Regions from separate parts of the Pseudomonas sp. Leaf58 genome, predicted to be linked through region 2. Evidence: riboswitches for the same ligand, from Rfam matches in the RefSeq annotation. Region 2 holds a riboswitch; the other holds the start of a gene.

Region 1 (7,895 bases), 2.2 Mb from region 2:
ACTCGCTCTTGGTGCCTGCCAAAGCTTGTTCACGCCTAACTACCGGGCACCGCTCGAGGTCAAGCGCGACGCCTGGGAACATGTCAAACCCGGCTGCAGCGAAAGCGACTGCCCGCTGGTTAACATCGACATGATCCATTTCCCGGCCCTGCCCAAACTCGACGGTATCGTCGAAAAGCGCCTGCTGCAGCTGACCGAAGATAATCAGCATGGCACCGCGCCAAGCACCCTGCAGGCCTATGAGCAGCAATACCTGGCCGGTGCCGACAAACGTAACAGCAGTTACCTGCAAGCCAAGGTACGCGAGCAGCATGACGGGCTGGTGATCATCGAGCTGTCCAGCTACCTGGACAGCGGCGGCGCCCACGGCATGCCTGGGCGTGGTTTCATCAACTATTCGCGCAAGCTGGACAAGGTGCTAACCCTGCAGGACATGCTGTTGCCCGGCCAGGAAGACACCTTCTGGAAAACCGTCGAGGAATCGCACCGCGCCTGGCTGATAAGCGTGGGCATGGACAAGGACGCCGAGTTCATCAAGACCTGGCCGTTCCAAAAATCGCCGCACGTCGCCCTGACGTACGGCGCGGTGGTGGTCAAGTACGAGGTTTACTCCATCGCGCCCTACTCCATGGGCCACGTGGAGTTGAAGATCCCCTACCCGCGCCTGAACGGCGTGCTCAAGCCTGAGCTGTTTCCCGGCCGCGGCTGAAGCTCAGTAGCCCATGCAGAAGCCCTGCCAGCAGCAATGCCGGCAGGGTCGCCCCCAGGTCCGGCGCTTGCACGGCGATGACATGGTAAGCCGCCACACCCACCGCCCAGGCCAGCAGCGCCTGCCAGTGCAAGCCCGCCACCTGTGCCGGCAGGCGGCGGCGACGGATCACGTAATGGTCCATCAGTACCACACCGAACAGCGGCGCGAACACCGAACCGATCAGCAGCAGGAAGTTCTCGTACTGTGCCAGTGGTGCCAGCAGGGCGATCAATGTGCACAGCACACCAATGGCCAGCGCCAGGTGCTCGACCTTCAAGCGCACCAACACGCCAGTCGAAACCGCCGCTGAATGGATATCGGCAAAGGCCTTTTCCGACTCATCCAGCAGAATCAGCAGCAGTGGAATGCCCATGCCGGCGCCGGCCAGGGCTAGCAGCAGGGCGTTGGCTTCCCCATTGGCGGCAAAGGCCAGGGTGTAAGCCACGCCCAGGCTCATCAGCCAGGTGTTGCCGATGAAATAACCCAGTACCGTACCGCCGAACACATGCTTGCCGTTGCGGGCGAAGCGTGAGTAGTCGGCGATCAGCGGTAGCCATGACAGCGGCATGGCGATGACGATGTCGAAGCCCACCGCCAGCGACATCGAACCATCCCCAGCACGGCTCCACAACGCCGCCAGGTCGGCCTTGGCGAACAGGTTCCAGGTCAGCCACAGGCAGGCACCCAGCAGCAGCCAGATACCCCAGGCGCGCAGCACCTTGCGCACGAACGCAAGCGGCCCGCTGACCGCGAGCAAGGTAGCCAGGGCGCCGAAGCACAGGGTCCAGAGCATCGGGCTGTTCCAGGCACTGTCTTCACCAAACGCCCGCGCGCCCAGCAGGCTGGCGGCATCGCGCATGACGATGATTTCGAAGGCGCCCCAGCCCACCAGTTGCAGCAGGTTGAGCAGCGCCGGCAAGCGCGCGCCATGGCCGCCCAGGCTGAGTTTCAGGGTACCCATGGCCGACAGGCCGGTATCGCTACCGATGACACCTGCGGCGCCCAGCAACAACACGCCCACACCCGTGCCCAAGGCGATGGCCAGCACCGCGCTAGCAAGGCCCAGGCCAGGGGCCAGCATGGCGCCGACCTGCAGCACCATCAGGCCGATGCCGAGGGAGAACCACAGCGAGAACATGTCGCGGGCACCGAAGATGCGCTGGGCGGTGGGGACCGGGTGGTCGGGGGAGAATTGGCTGGTGGTGGTCATTGTTATGTTCGCCAGAAGAATTATGAGTTGCTGCCCCCTGTTGTAGGAGCGGGCTTGCCCGCTCCTACAACAACAGGGAGTTGCGGCAGGGTTTAGACTTTGTGGTACAGCTGGCTGCCTTCCTGGCGGAACCGCTCGGCCTGCTCACGCATGCCTTGCTCTACCGTCACGTCAACGGCCTCGATCTTGGCCGCGTACTCACGCACTTCCTGGGTGATTTTCATCGAGCAGAACTTCGGCCCGCACATCGAGCAGAAGTGCGCGACCTTGGCCGATTCCTTCGGCAGCGTCTCGTCGTGGTAGGCGCGGGCGGTGTCTGGGTCCAGGCCCAGGTTGAACTGGTCTTGCCAACGGAACTCGAAGCGCGCCTTGGACAGGGCGTTATCGCGGATCTGCGCGCCCGGGTGACCCTTGGCAAGGTCGGCGGCATGCGCGGCAATCTTGTAGGTGATAATGCCGGTTTTCACGTCATCCTTGTTCGGCAGGCCCAGGTGCTCCTTGGGCGTGACGTAGCAGAGCATGGCGCAACCGAACCAGCCGATCATCGCCGCGCCAATGCCCGAGGTGATGTGGTCGTAGCCTGGGGCGATATCGGTGGTCAGCGGGCCGAGGGTGTAGAACGGCGCCTCGTCGCAGCATTCCAGCTGCTTGTCCATGTTCTCCTTGATCAGTTGCATCGGCACGTGGCCTGGGCCTTCGATCATGCACTGTACATCGTGCTTCCAGGCAATCTTGGTCAACTCGCCGAGGGTTTCCAGCTCACCGAACTGCGCGGCATCGTTGGCGTCGGCAATCGAGCCCGGACGCAGGCCGTCGCCCAGCGAGAAGCTGACGTCGTAAGCCTTCATGATTTCGCAAATTTCGTCGAAGTGCGTGTACAGGAAGTTCTCTTTGTGATGCGCCAGGCACCACTTGGCCATGATCGAACCACCACGGCTGACAATACCGGTGACACGCTTGGCGGTCAGCGGCACATAGCGCAGCAACACACCGGCGTGGATAGTGAAGTAGTCCACGCCCTGCTCGGCCTGCTCGATCAGGGTGTCGCGGAACAGCTCCCAGGTCAGGTCCTCGGCCACGCCGTTGACCTTTTCCAGGGCTTGGTAAATCGGTACGGTACCAATCGGCACCGGCGAGTTGCGGATGATCCACTCGCGGGTTTCATGGATGTGCTTGCCAGTGGACAGGTCCATGACCGTGTCCGAACCCCAACGAATGCCCCAGGTCAGCTTGGCCACTTCTTCCTCGATCGAGGAGCCCAGGGCGCTGTTGCCGATGTTGCCGTTGATCTTCACCAAGAAGTTGCGGCCAATGATCATCGGCTCCACTTCCGGGTGGTTGATGTTGGCGGGGATGATCGCGCGGCCACGGGCGATTTCCTGGCGAACGAACTCGGGGGTGATTTCTTTCGGGATATTGGCCCCGAAGCTGTGGCCGGCGTGCTGCTGGTCCAGCAAGCCAGCTGCGCGGGCCTCTTGCAGCTTCATGTTTTCGCGGATGGCTACGTATTCCATCTCGGCGGTGATGATGCCTTGGCGGGCATAGTGCATCTGCGAGACGTTGGCGCCCGCCTTGGCACGGCGCGGGTTACGCACGTGGGCGAAACGCAGCTTGGCCAGTTCGGCATCGTTCAGCCGCTGCTGGCCGAAATCGGAGCTCAAGCCGCCCAGGCGCTCGGTGTCACCACGGGCGTCGATCCAGGCCGAACGCACATCGGCCAGGCCCTTGCGCACGTCGATGACCACGTTGGGGTCGGTGTACGGGCCGGAAGTGTCATAGACCAACACCGGTGCGTTGGTTTCGCCACCAAAATCGGTTGGGGTATCGTCCAGGCTGATTTCGCGCATAGGCACGCGGATGTCCGGGCGCGAGCCTTCGACATACACCTTGCGCGACCGCGGGAACGGTTGTACGGACTGCTGATCGACTTGTGCCGATTCGCTGAGGTTGATCGCTTTTTCTTGTTTGCTCATCACAGGCTCTCCAGACGGCTTCCTAGCAGGGGAATGTCGGGGTGAACCTGAAAGGCGCGGACGCCCCCCTTTGACGGGGGCAGTGCCGGATATGGGGGTGCCTGAAGCTGCATGCAGCTGCGACATTCCCGGACCTGGCACAAGAGGCTCCCCGGGAAGGCGAGCAATCTTGTTCCCTACGCAGGCGCTAACCTGATCAGGTTCAACGGGATCCGCAACTTTGCGATCTCAGCCTTTGCTTCAAGGCACCCCGACAAGAACATGCGCAGTCTAGACTGGAGTGGTCGGCAAAGCCAAGCGGGTAAATGCGCGGTTGATGAAAGGCACCCCGGGCGATTGTTGCCGGGTGCGCATGGCACTACACTGGCCCGTCGCTCGATACTCAACAGTTCAGTAATTAAATTTCGTACAAGGATTGCCTCTATGCTGCGCAAACTCTCACTGGCGATAGCCGTGTCTTGTGCGTCCAACGGAGTGGTCTGGGCAGCGGACGTGCCCTCTACAGTGAAGACCGACCTGGTCAGCGTTTACCAGGAGGCGGTCGACAACAACGCCGACCTGGCTGCCGCGCGCGCCGATTATGGCGCCCGCCGCGAAGTGGTGCCGCAGGCTCGCGCCGGGTTGCTGCCCAACCTGTCTGCCGGTGCCGAGATGCTGAACACCCGCACCAAACTGGACGAACCCTCGACCACCAGCAACCGCAGCGGCAATACCTGGAGCGCTACCCTGGCGCAGCCGATCTTCCGTGCTGACCGCTGGTTCCAGCTGCAAGCTGCCGAAGCCGTCAACGAACAGGCTGCACTGGAGCTGTCGGCGACTGAACAGAACCTGATCCTGCAAACCGCACAGAACTACTTCGCCGTGCTTCGCGCGCAGGACAACCTGGCCGCTACCAAGGCCGAGGAAGCGGCCTTCAAGCGCCAGCTGGACCAGTCCAACGAGCGATTCGACGTCGGCCTCTCCGACAAGACCGACGTGCTGCAATCCCAAGCCAGCTACGATACGGCACGGGCCAACCGAATCATTGCCGAACGCCAGGTGCAGGATGCCTTCGAGGCCCTGGTAACCCTGACCAACCGGGAATACCGGTCGATTCAAGGCGTGGTGCATACCCTGCCGGTGCAGGTGCCCACGCCCAACGACGCCAAGGCCTGGGTCGAAACCGCCGGGCGTCAGAACCTCAACCTGCTGGCTACCAACCACGCGGTCGTCGCTGCCGAAGAAACCCTGCGCCAGCGCAAGGCCGGCCATGCGCCGACCCTCGACGCAGTGGCCAAATACCAGAAGGGTGACAACGACAACTTCGGTTTCACCAACCCCGCACCGGCCCCGGTTTCACGCTATAGCGGCGATGTCGAGCAGACCAGCATCGGCCTGCAACTGAACATCCCGATCTACAGCGGCGGCCTGACCAGCTCGCAAGTGCGCGAGGCCTACCAACGCCTGAGCCAGAGCGAGCAGCAGCGCGAAAGCCTGCGCCGCCAGGTGGTGGAAAACACCCGCAACCTGCACCGCGCAGTGAATACCGACGTGGAACAGGTGCAGGCGCGCAAGCAGTCGATCATCTCCAACCAGAGCGCGCTGGAAGCCACCGAAATCGGCTACCAGGTGGGTACCCGCAACATCGTCGACGTGCTCGACGCGCAACGCCAGCTGTACACCTCGGTGCGCGACTACAACAACAGCCGCTATGACTACATCCTCGACAACCTGAGCCTGAAGCAGGCCGCCGGCACGTTGAGCCCGCAAGACCTGCAGGACCTCAAGCGCTACCTGAAACCGGACTACAACCCGGACAAGGACTTCCTGCCGCCGGACCTGGCCGCAGCCGCTGCCAAGAACTTCGAGCGTCGCCCTTGAAAGTACAGCAAGGCCAGGCGCGGTCGTCGTAGGCGCGGCCTTGTGTCGCGAAAGGGCCGCAAAGCGGCCCCAGCAATCTTCGCATCACTGCTGATACCCTGGGGCCGCTTTGCGGCCCTTTCGCGACACAAGGCCGCGCCTACAGGATCGCACCGCTAAATCAGCTGATCAGTTTGCCCAGGCCATCGAGCAACCGCTGCAACGCCCCCTGATTGGCCTGCATCACCGCCCTGCCCGCCTCGCCCATGCGCTGGGCATCCTGCGGCAACTCGACCAACCGCCGCACCGCCTCGGCCAGCCCGTCGGCATTGTCCACCTGCTGCAACGCCCCTGCCTCGCGCAGCAGTGCGCTGATTTCAAGGAAGTTGAACACATGCGGCCCCATCAACACCGGCAAGGCCAGCGCCGCCGGCTCCAGCGGGTTGTGCCCACCGGTCGCCACCAGGCTGCCACCAACGAAAGCAATGTCGGCCAAGGCATAAAGGAACAGCAACTCACCCATGGTATCGCCGACCAATACCTGCGTCTGGGCGTCCACCGGCGTGCCGGCAGAGCGGCGCACGCTGCGGAACTGTTCGCTGCACAGCGCATGCACCGCCGCAAACCGCTCGGGGTGGCGCGGCACCAGGATCAGCAGGGCATCACCATGCACCTGCAGCAATTGCCGATGCGCCTGCAGGATCAGCGCATCCTCCCCGTCGTGGGTACTTGCGGCGATCCACACCGGGCGCTGCCCGCCCCCCCACTGTTCACGCAATGCCCGGGCGCGTGGCAACAGTTGTTCGTCAACCTTCAGGTCGAACTTGATCGAACCGGTGACCTGCACGCACGCTGGCCGCGCGCCCAGGTCACGGAAGCGTTGGGCCTCGGTTTCGGTCTGCACGGCGATCAGGTTCATCTCGGCCAGCATTGGCCGGGTTAGCTTGGCAAAGCGCCCATAGCCACGGGCCGAGCGTGCGGACAAGCGCGCGTTGGCCAGGGCTACTGGAATACCGCGCTTGGCGCACTGGTGAATAAGGTTGGGCCACAGCTCGGTTTCCATGATGATGCCCAGCTTAGGCCGCACATGGTCGAGAAAACGCCCCGCCGCCCAAGGCAGATCGTAGGGCAGGTAGCAATGCTGCACTCGCGGTTCGTCGGCGAACATGGCGCGAATACGCTCGGAACCCGTGGGGGTCATGCAGGTAAGCGTGATCGGCAGCTCTGGGTAGGCCTTGAGCAGGGCACGCACCATGGGCGCCGCCGCGATGCTCTCGCCCACCGACACCGCATGCACCCATATGCCGCCTTGGCGCATGGCCGGCAGCTTGAAGGCAAAGCGCTCGCCGATACGTTGGCCATAGGCCGGTGCTTTGCGCGCGCGCAGGTACAGGCGCAGCGCAACCAGCGGCAGGCCCAGGTGAAACAGCAGGGTATAGAGAGTTCTGTTCATGGCCGCGGAGTTTAACCGATTGCGCGCAGGTGCACTGCAAAGCGCTCGGCCAGCCATTGCGCAGCCGGCCCCAATGGCTCGTCCCGGCGCCAGGCCAGCTCCACCACCAACGCCGGCGGGCGCCACTCGCTGGCCAGCTCGACCATGTGCGCCTGATAGGTAGGGTATTGCACCACGTGCCGCGGCAGCCAGGCCCAACCCAGGCCACGCATCAGCAGCTCGGCCATGGCGTAGAAGCTGTCGGCACGCCATACCTGCGGGCTGATTGCCTCGCCGCCGGGGTACCCACTCTGTTGCGGGGTAATCAGCAACTGCCGGTGGCGCGCCAGCTGCTGACGGGTGACGCTGCCTTCGCCAGCAAGCGGGTGGCCAACTGCGCACACGGTAACCATTTCCACACTGCCCAGGGCGCGTCGCTCCAGCGATGCCGGGATACTTTCGTGGTGGAAGAACAGGCCCAGGTCGGCGCGCCGCTCTACTAGCTTGCGTGCCACGTCGCCTTGGGCACCGCTGGCCAATTGCACTTCCAGAAACGGGTAGCGGCTGGCCAGCTCATCAAGGCTGTCGATAACTGGCTGATATGGCATGGCTTCGTCCTGGGCTACCCGCAGCAGCGCCTCCTGCCCGCGCATCAGCGCCAGTGCGCGGCCATCCAGGCGCTCGCACTGG
Region 2 (7,895 bases):
ATGCCGAACTTTTCGGCGTAGCGCTTGAGGGTAGTGGGGGTGTCGTTGTAGGGGTCGATGCTGATGGAGTAAAGGAAGATATCCTTGCCGACCCGGTCACCGAGGATCTTTTGCACCTGGCGCAGGCGGGCGGTTTCCACCGGGCAGGAATCGGAGCAGCCGGTGAAGATGAAGTTGATGGCGACCACTTTGTCCTTGATCAGGTCGTCGAAAAACCGCACGTTTTCGCCGTCCTGGGTCAGCAGCGGGACATTCGGGAAGTAGTCAGCGCCCCAAGGCGATGCGGTTTCCTCAGCGACGGGTTGTTGCGGCTGCAGCGGCCAGAAGGGGATGCTGGCAGCGAACAGCGCGATTACCAGCAGGAAACGCCATGAGCCGGACATGATGCGGTCCTCGTCGATAACGGTATAGGGGTGGCTACTGTGCAGCCCATCGCCGGCAAGCCATGCGCCCCCTGTGGGAGCGGGCTTGTCCCGCGAAGGGCCGCACAGCGGCCCCCTTTTTCACCTATTTGATGCTGATTGGCACCGTCACGCTTTGCCCCAGCGCCGATTTCACCGTCACCGTGGCCGGCGTGGCCGGGCCAACGCCGGTGGTGGTTACCGACAACCGCCAGCGGGCGCCGCTGGTAGCGGTACTCAGCGTGGCAGCGCCCAGGTTAAGCGGGCCACTGGTGGTGGCTGCGGTCACGGTGATGCTGTTGCCGGTGGCCACCGAGGTAGTGCCGGCCAGGTCCCAGGTGTAGCGGTTGCCGCTGCGTACCTGCACCGTGGCACTGGTGACCTGGATCTGGTCCATCGCCACCAGCGGGCTGACCGCGATGCTGACCGTGGCCGGTGCCACCGACTCGGCGCCCTTGGCGTCCCGCGCCGTGTAGTTGAAGCTGGCGGTAAACGGCGTGGCGACCGTGGCCGGTGGGGTGTAGGTCACCGTGGTGCCGTCGGTGCTGGCAATACCCTGGCCGGAGTCCGGCTGGGTAAGGCCAATGACAGTCAGCGGCAGGTGGCCTTCCGGGTCGGTGTCGTTGGCCAGCACGTTCAGGGTGACAGGCTTGCCCGCCGTGGTTGCAGCACTGTCGTTGGCGGCGACGGGAGGCTTGTTGGCTGGGTCGTCGGTGCCATCATGGCCCTTGGTGCGGAAGGTCGGCAGACCAACCGAAGCCATGTACTGCACGCCATCCCAACCCGGCAGCGGGGTTGGCATAACTTGGAACTGGCCGGGGTGCTCAAGGTCCCAGCGCAGCAACATCGAGGAGTCCTCGTGCTGGGTGTTGTGGCAGTGTTCCATGTACGTGCCGGCGAATTCGCGGAAGCGGATGGCCATTTCCACTTCTTCCGACGAGTCGGCATCCGGGCCGATGCGGTAGACGTCCTTGCGCGCCCATTTTTCCCATTCTGGCGGTGCCTTGCCGTCGCGGCTGAGGATCACGCCTTCTTCGAAGTGCACATGCACCGGGTGGCTCCAGCCATTACCGCCGTTGATGATTTTCCACACTTCCAGGGTTCCGTCGCCGCTGAAGCCGCCATCGGTGGACTGGTTGGCCAGTTGTGGCGCCGCGCTGATGCGTCGTGGGTCCATGCTGTAGCCAAAGCCGCCGTCGGTCTTGATGGTCCAAGGGGTGGTGTCGGTGCCATCGGAGCGACCAAAGATGAACTCGCGATGGCGGGCATCCTTGAGCTTGGCCTGGTCGGTGGCCGAGTTGCGGTCAATCGGCAGCGGGATCATTTTCAGGCCTGCGGCCTTGCCCGGCTTGGCCGGTTCGTAGGCCAACGGATCCATGCTCAGGTCTTGGCCGGTATAAGGCTGCACCAGCAGTTGCAGGAACTTGCCGACGGCGGGGTCGCCGTTATCCCAAACTGGGCCCTTGCTGGTCTGCTTGATGACTGCCTTGTATTTCTCGGCCAGCACGTCGGCCAGCGAGATCGTACCTTCAGGGCCTTTGCCGGTACGGTGCTCTTCGAGGTTGACGAAGTACAGCTTGTCGCCCGCCTTGATACCGTTCTTGGCGAAGTTGATGATGATGTCGTAGCGTTCGGCAATGCCTTGTAGCGGCAGGATACCGTTGTTGTCCTTGGTATCACCGTCGCCGTTGAGGTCCATGGTGCCGTCGAATGGCACGGCGTGTTCCATGATGTTGCCGTCGTTGGCAATCATGTGGAACGGCACGCGGGCATACGACACGTTGGAGCCGGAAGGGCCCTTGAACTCGCCACTGCTACCGGCAATTTCACGCACCACGGCAAACTTGAAGTAGCGCGACACCGAACCGTTGAGGATGCGGAAGCGATAGCTGCGCGCGCGGACCTTGAGCTTGGGCTGGTACTGCCAGTTGACGAGGATCTGGTCGCCGAGGAAACCATCGGTGTTGAACGGGTTGAACCACAGCTGGCCGTTGGCATCCCAGGCCTTGTCGGCGACTACCAGGTTGACGTCGTAGTCACGGTTACCCCACGGCATGGCCGAGCCGCTCGGGAAGCGCAGGTTGACGCCATCCTGCAGGGCTTCGTTGCCGCGGTCCAGGGCGCTGTAGTAGTTCATCATCACGGCGTTGCCTTTGTAGACGTTCTGCGCCGTGAAATCCATCATGTGGTCGTGGAACCAGTGGGTACTCATGGTTTCGCGCCAATCACCGCGAATCTTGATGCTGCCGTTTTCGCAGGTTTTCAGGCCTGGCGAGGCGTCGTTGACGAACAGGGTTTCGCCCGGCGAGCAGGGGAATGCGGCACGGGGGTCCTGGGCGCGGGTATTGATGGTGTCGTAACCGGCCAGTTGCACCGGCCAGCGGTAGTCATAGTACTGGCCCGGGAAGAAGTAAGCGTTGGCAAAGCCGTCGCTCTCGGCCGGCGAATGGCCGTTGTGCTCGTGGGTAGAGATGGTGTGCAGGCCAAAGCCGCCGTTGGCCGACGGGTCGATCGGCAGGGCGTTGTAATGGCGCATCAGGATCGGCTGGCCATAGCGCACCATCAGCAGCTTGGGCGGGAAGGTGCCATCGAAGGTCCACAGCGACTTGTGGTTTTGCAGCGGGAAGTTCGGGTGGAAGCGGGTATCGATGCCCTTGGTAGTGCCCAGGGTGGTGGGGATGTCGGAGGTTTGGTAGTACAGGCCGCCCGGTGCGAATTCGCCAAGGGCATAGTTGTGCATTTGTTTGCGGTCACGCAGGCCAAGGTTGATGCGCGCGCCGGCCTGGGCGGTCTTGAACCCAGCCTGGGGATAAAACTCGTTCCAGCGCTGGTGCGACCAGCCTTTTCCTGGCGGCCGGCCTTCTGCCGGCGAACCGACGGGGTGGCGATTGAGGAACATCTCGATCTGTGCCTTCCATGGGTTGCGATCAAGCACGTTTGAGTATTGGGCCGGGAATGGATACAGGCCCGGCTGCTTGAGAAACGCTTCCAGCGCAGTGCCGCTGGGCCCGCTGCGGGCCACTACGTTAGGGTCTTGCGCTGGCGACGCGCCCAGGGTGGGGACCGGGAAGGTCAAGTCGGGTGGTGGCAGTGTCGGGTCGAGCTTTTCCGGGCCGAATTCTTCAAACAGCAGCAATTGCTGGGTAAACGGCTGGGCACCGTACAGCGGGCTGGGCTTGCCGTTGGTGGGGTACCTGTCCGAGGTTTGCATGAGTGGCGGCAGCACGTTGTCGGTGGTGACCGTGCTGCGGTCGCCCCAAGCGCCATCAGTCAGCTCCAGCGAGCCTTCATTGGCCTCGGGTAAGGTGCTCAGATTGAGCAATGCCGGGGTCGGATCGTCTGGTTGGTCGGAGTAGGCCGACGGGTCGGTCGGCGGGGGCATGCTGTTGTCGTCAAGGGGGGAGGCGATGGCCGTGATCAGCCCAAGACTGACCATCAGCACAGTGACGGAGGACAGCTGGAATGCGTGCCTGGTAGGGCGGATCAGGGGTGTTTTCATTGCGTTATGCCTCGCTCGGGGCTACATGGCTCTCAGCCATCAGTGGCGTTTTGCCTGGTTTAAGGGCCTGAGCAACGGCTGTGCCAACAGATATTTCAGTAATGCTTTGTTAAACAAATCCTTGTAGCGCCTGATGTGCACTAAATAATGGCGCGTCAAGAATGGGTATATGTCCCCATTAGCGGGTCACCCATTGCCCATTATTTGGGTGGCGCGGGTAGTGACAGCGCCGTTGTGCTGGGGTATACCTGAGCGCCACCAAGGGGAGCCCGGCATCGGGCTGAGAAACCGCTTCATGCTGCAGCGCGGTGACCCTTCGAACCTGATCCGGATCATGCCGGCGAAGGGATGGGGCTTGTAACCTGCCTTTTGCCGGCCTCACTGCGAGGCCCGTCCATGCCCACCCTCACGGTCTCGCTGTCACCCCTTTCAAGGACAGCTTGATGACCGAACGCTTCAGCCAGACCCTGCGCCGCCAGAGCGAGCCCACCTGGTCGGCGGCCGTTGGCCACCGCTTCGTGACCCAATTGTGCGACGGCAGCCTGCCGGACCCGATCATGGTCAGCTACCTGGTGCAAGACCACCGCTTCCTCGACAGCTTCCTGACCTTGCTGGGCGCAGCCATCGCCACTGCCGACACCTTCGAGGCGCGCCTGCGCTTCGGCCGCTTTGCCGGGATGATTTCCAGCGACGAGAACACTTACTTCCTGCGCGCCTTCGAAGCCTTGGGTGTTAGCCCCGCACAACGCAGCGAACCGGCTGATACCGCACCCACCGCAGGGTTCAAGGCAATCATGCGCGAAGCGGCGGCCACCCGGTCCTACGCGGCCGCGCTGGCGGTACTCAACGTTGCCGAAGGCCTGTACCTGGACTGGGCGCTGAAGGCGCCAAAGCCGATGCCCGGCAACTTCGTCCACGCCGAGTGGATCACCCTGCACGACAACCCGGCGTTCCAGGACTTCGTCGCCTTCCTGCAGGCCGAGCTCGACCGCGTTGGCCGGCAGGAAGCCGCGCTGGCGAGTGACTTCTACCAGCGCACCGTGGCGCTGGAGTTGGCTTTCTTCGACGCCGTTTACCCAGAGGACCAATAAGCATGGATATCTTTGACCGGCTCAAGGCGGCCGCTGCGCCGCAGTGGAACAGCTATGTCGACCACGACTTCGTGCGCCAGATGGGCGAGGGGACGCTAAGCGAGGCCGCGTTCCGGACCTACCTGGTGCAGGATTACCTGTTCCTTATCCAGTTCGCCCGTGCTTGGGCGCTGGCGGCCTATAAGAGCCGTCGCCCGGCTGACATTCGCGCTGCGCAGGCCGGGCTGGCAGCGATTCTGGACGAAACCGAGCTGCACTTGCGCCTGTGCGCGCGCTGGGGGCTAACCCAGGCGGATATCGAGGCGGCGCCTGAGCACCAGGCCACGGTGGCCTACACCCGCTATGTGCTGGACTGCGGCGCTGCGGGTGACTTGCTGGAGTTGCATGTGGCGCTGGCGCCTTGTGTTGTCGGCTATGCGGAAATTGGCCGGGCGCTGTCCGAACGCATTGGTGACTTGAGCAACCACCCGTACCGCGAATGGATTGGCGAGTATGCCGGGGCGGGTTACCAAGCTGTCGCAGCGGCGGCACGCAAGCACCTGGATGAATTGGCGGCACGGAGCATGACCGAGCAGCGGTTTACCGAACTGGTGGGGATTTTTGCCCAGGCCTCCAGCCTGGAGGCGGATTTCTGGCAGATGGGCTTGGCTAGCCAGTAACGCGCTGCATACCCCTAGCAACCTTACGACGCCCCGCCGGCTTGAAGCCGAGCGGGGCGTTTTGCTGTTTGGCGTACGGGTTTTGCCCCTAAAAAGCCTAAACATGCCATTCACATGCGATAAGCCGTGATTATTCCACCTTAGGAAAGGTTTGCAGGCAGCTTTGCATATCGTCATAATTGGTACGTAATTACATAGTACATAACACAGTACAAAATCGTAGGAGCAAGCATGGCCCGGGGCGGTATTAACAAGGTGGTAGTGCAGCAGGCGCGCCAGGCGCTGATTGCCCGGGGCGAGAACCCCAGCATCGATGCCATACGTATCGAGCTGGGCAATACCGGCTCCAAGACCACGATTCACCGCTACCTCAAGGAGCTGAACGGCCAGCAGCCGGTAGCCGCCGAGGGCGGCATAGCATTGAGCGACGTGTTGAGCCGAATGGTTGGGCAACTGGCAACCCAGTTGCAGGACGAGGCCGACCTGAGGATCGAGCAGGCCGAAAGCACCTTCACCGCACAACGCGAACAGTTGGAAGCACAGCTGGCGATTACCCAACAGGCGCTGGCTGCCGCGCACCAGCAGCATCAAATTGATGTCGCCGCACTGGCCGCCGAATCGGAAAAACTGCTTTCCACCCAAAGCACGCTGCAAGCCGAACAGCTGCGCAGTGCCAGCCTCAACCAGTCGCTGGGCGAATTGCAGGTGCGCCTGGCCGACAAGGACGAGCAGGTGAAGTCACTGGAGGATAAGCACCGGCATGCCCGCGACGCGCTGGAGCACTATCGCACCGCCAGCCGCGAACAGCGTGAACAGGAACAACGCCGCCACGAAGCGCAACTGCAACAGCTGCAAGTGGAAGTGCGCCAACTGCAACAGGGCTTGATCGTCAAGCAGGACGAGCTAACCCGCCTGCACCGCGATAATGAGCGTTTGCTGGGTGAGCACCGTCAGGCGGCCAGCGCTTGCAGGGCACAGGATGAATTGCTGGAGCAGCGCGATGCGCAGATCCAAGGCTTGCGCACCATCCTGGCCCAGGCACAGGGCGCCAGCGAGGAAATGCGCCGGCAGCTGGATGTGCAGGCAAAAAGCCTGGAGGAGCGGCGCGACCTGTGCGCCCAGCAGGCTCGTCAGTTGCTGCTGCTTGAAGAGCAACTCGCCACGCGAGATGCGGCGTTGAAGGAGTGTCAGCTGCAATTGTCGGCCGCTGTGGGGACGCCATAAGCCACAGACAGAAGCGCTCAATTTAGCGGCCCGGTGTCGCAAAAGGGCCGCAAAAGCGGCCCCGCGGTCTTGCCTAACAAGGGGGTGTGTTCAAGCCTCGGCTTGTCTGGCCGCTTCCACCCCAGCCGCCGACAGTTTGATCGGGTAGTTCACACTGATCTGGTGGTCGTGGCCCACCACCACGCTGCCATCCTGGATCAATCCGGCCTCCTGCAGGGCTTTCAACATGCCGGCCACCGCCTTCTCGCCGCGGTAGTTATCCAGTACTTCCTTACCCAGCCCATGAGGGTGAGCGTGCAGCAGGCGGGTCAGCACTTCGGCTTTCAATGCTTCATTACTCATGCGGGCCTCACTTGTCGTGTTTGGCCTGAAGCGCCTTGGCGTGCTTCAGATGCTGTTCCAATTTGGGCAGGGTTTCACTGGCGAAGGCCTTCAGCTCAGCCTTGTCTGACGATGCCGCTTCCTTCTTGAACAGCTCCACCGCCTTTTCGTGAGCGTCGACCTGGTTGTTGATGTACGACTTGTCGAAGGACTCCTCTCGCCATTCCAGGATCATTTTTTTGACCTTGTCGGTTATTGCCGCCTCATCGGGCACGGAAATATCCAGCTTGCGGGCGATGTCGCCCAGTTTCTGGTTAGCCTTGGTATGGTCAGTGACCATTTCCTGGGCGAATGTCTTGATTTCGCTGTTCTGGCTTTTTTCCTTGGCCAGGTTGCCGGTGACCACTTCGGCAATGCCGGCCTCTGTGGCCGCCTCGACAAAGTCATCGGAACTGGCCGCCAGTGCGTGTACCGATGCCAGGCCCAGCACCATGGAGAACCCGACGCGCTTGATGAAGAGATTGCTCATGCTTCACTCCTTAAACCGTGGCGCGACATCTGCGTCGCTTACGGTTGAGGGCAAAGCCGAGGCAAAGGTTTAATCTTTTTCGTGGCGGCGCTCAGGGAGCGCTGAACTATAGTGAATGGCGGCAAACGCAGTATGGCTAGGGATTTCAATGTGCGCAGCCAGGAAACAAGA

Evidence for each region. A riboswitch is a leader RNA that binds a small molecule or an ion and turns the genes downstream of it on or off. The one in region 2 is predicted to bind thiamine pyrophosphate.
Region 1: another riboswitch for thiamine pyrophosphate. It lies ahead of thiC (phosphomethylpyrimidine synthase ThiC); the one in region 2 lies ahead of DV532_RS12475 (TenA family protein).

What each region holds. Positions count from the first base shown of each region.
Region 1 covers NZ_CP032677.1:4,864,571-4,872,465, forward strand. Annotated here, with positions in the region: gene DV532_RS22645 (RsiV family protein) at 1-709, shown strand, start outside; gene cytX (putative hydroxymethylpyrimidine transporter CytX) at 678-1,961, opposite strand; gene thiC (phosphomethylpyrimidine synthase ThiC) at 2,054-3,934, opposite strand; TPP riboswitch at 4,091-4,197, opposite strand; gene DV532_RS22660 (TolC family outer membrane protein) at 4,358-5,794, shown strand; gene waaA (lipid IV(A) 3-deoxy-D-manno-octulosonic acid transferase) at 5,955-7,226, opposite strand; gene DV532_RS22670 (LysR family transcriptional regulator) at 7,238-7,895, opposite strand, start outside.
Region 2 covers NZ_CP032677.1:2,675,048-2,682,942, reverse strand. Annotated here, with positions in the region: gene DV532_RS12485 (SCO family protein) at 1-383, opposite strand, end outside; gene DV532_RS12480 (Ig-like domain-containing protein) at 508-3,900, opposite strand; TPP riboswitch at 4,152-4,266, shown strand; gene DV532_RS12475 (TenA family protein) at 4,344-4,991, shown strand; gene tenA (thiaminase II) at 4,988-5,650, shown strand; gene DV532_RS12465 (DNA-binding protein) at 5,882-6,874, shown strand; gene DV532_RS12460 (hypothetical protein) at 6,965-7,216, opposite strand; gene DV532_RS12455 (DUF4142 domain-containing protein) at 7,224-7,724, opposite strand; gene DV532_RS12450 (sensor domain-containing diguanylate cyclase) at 7,873-7,895, shown strand, end outside.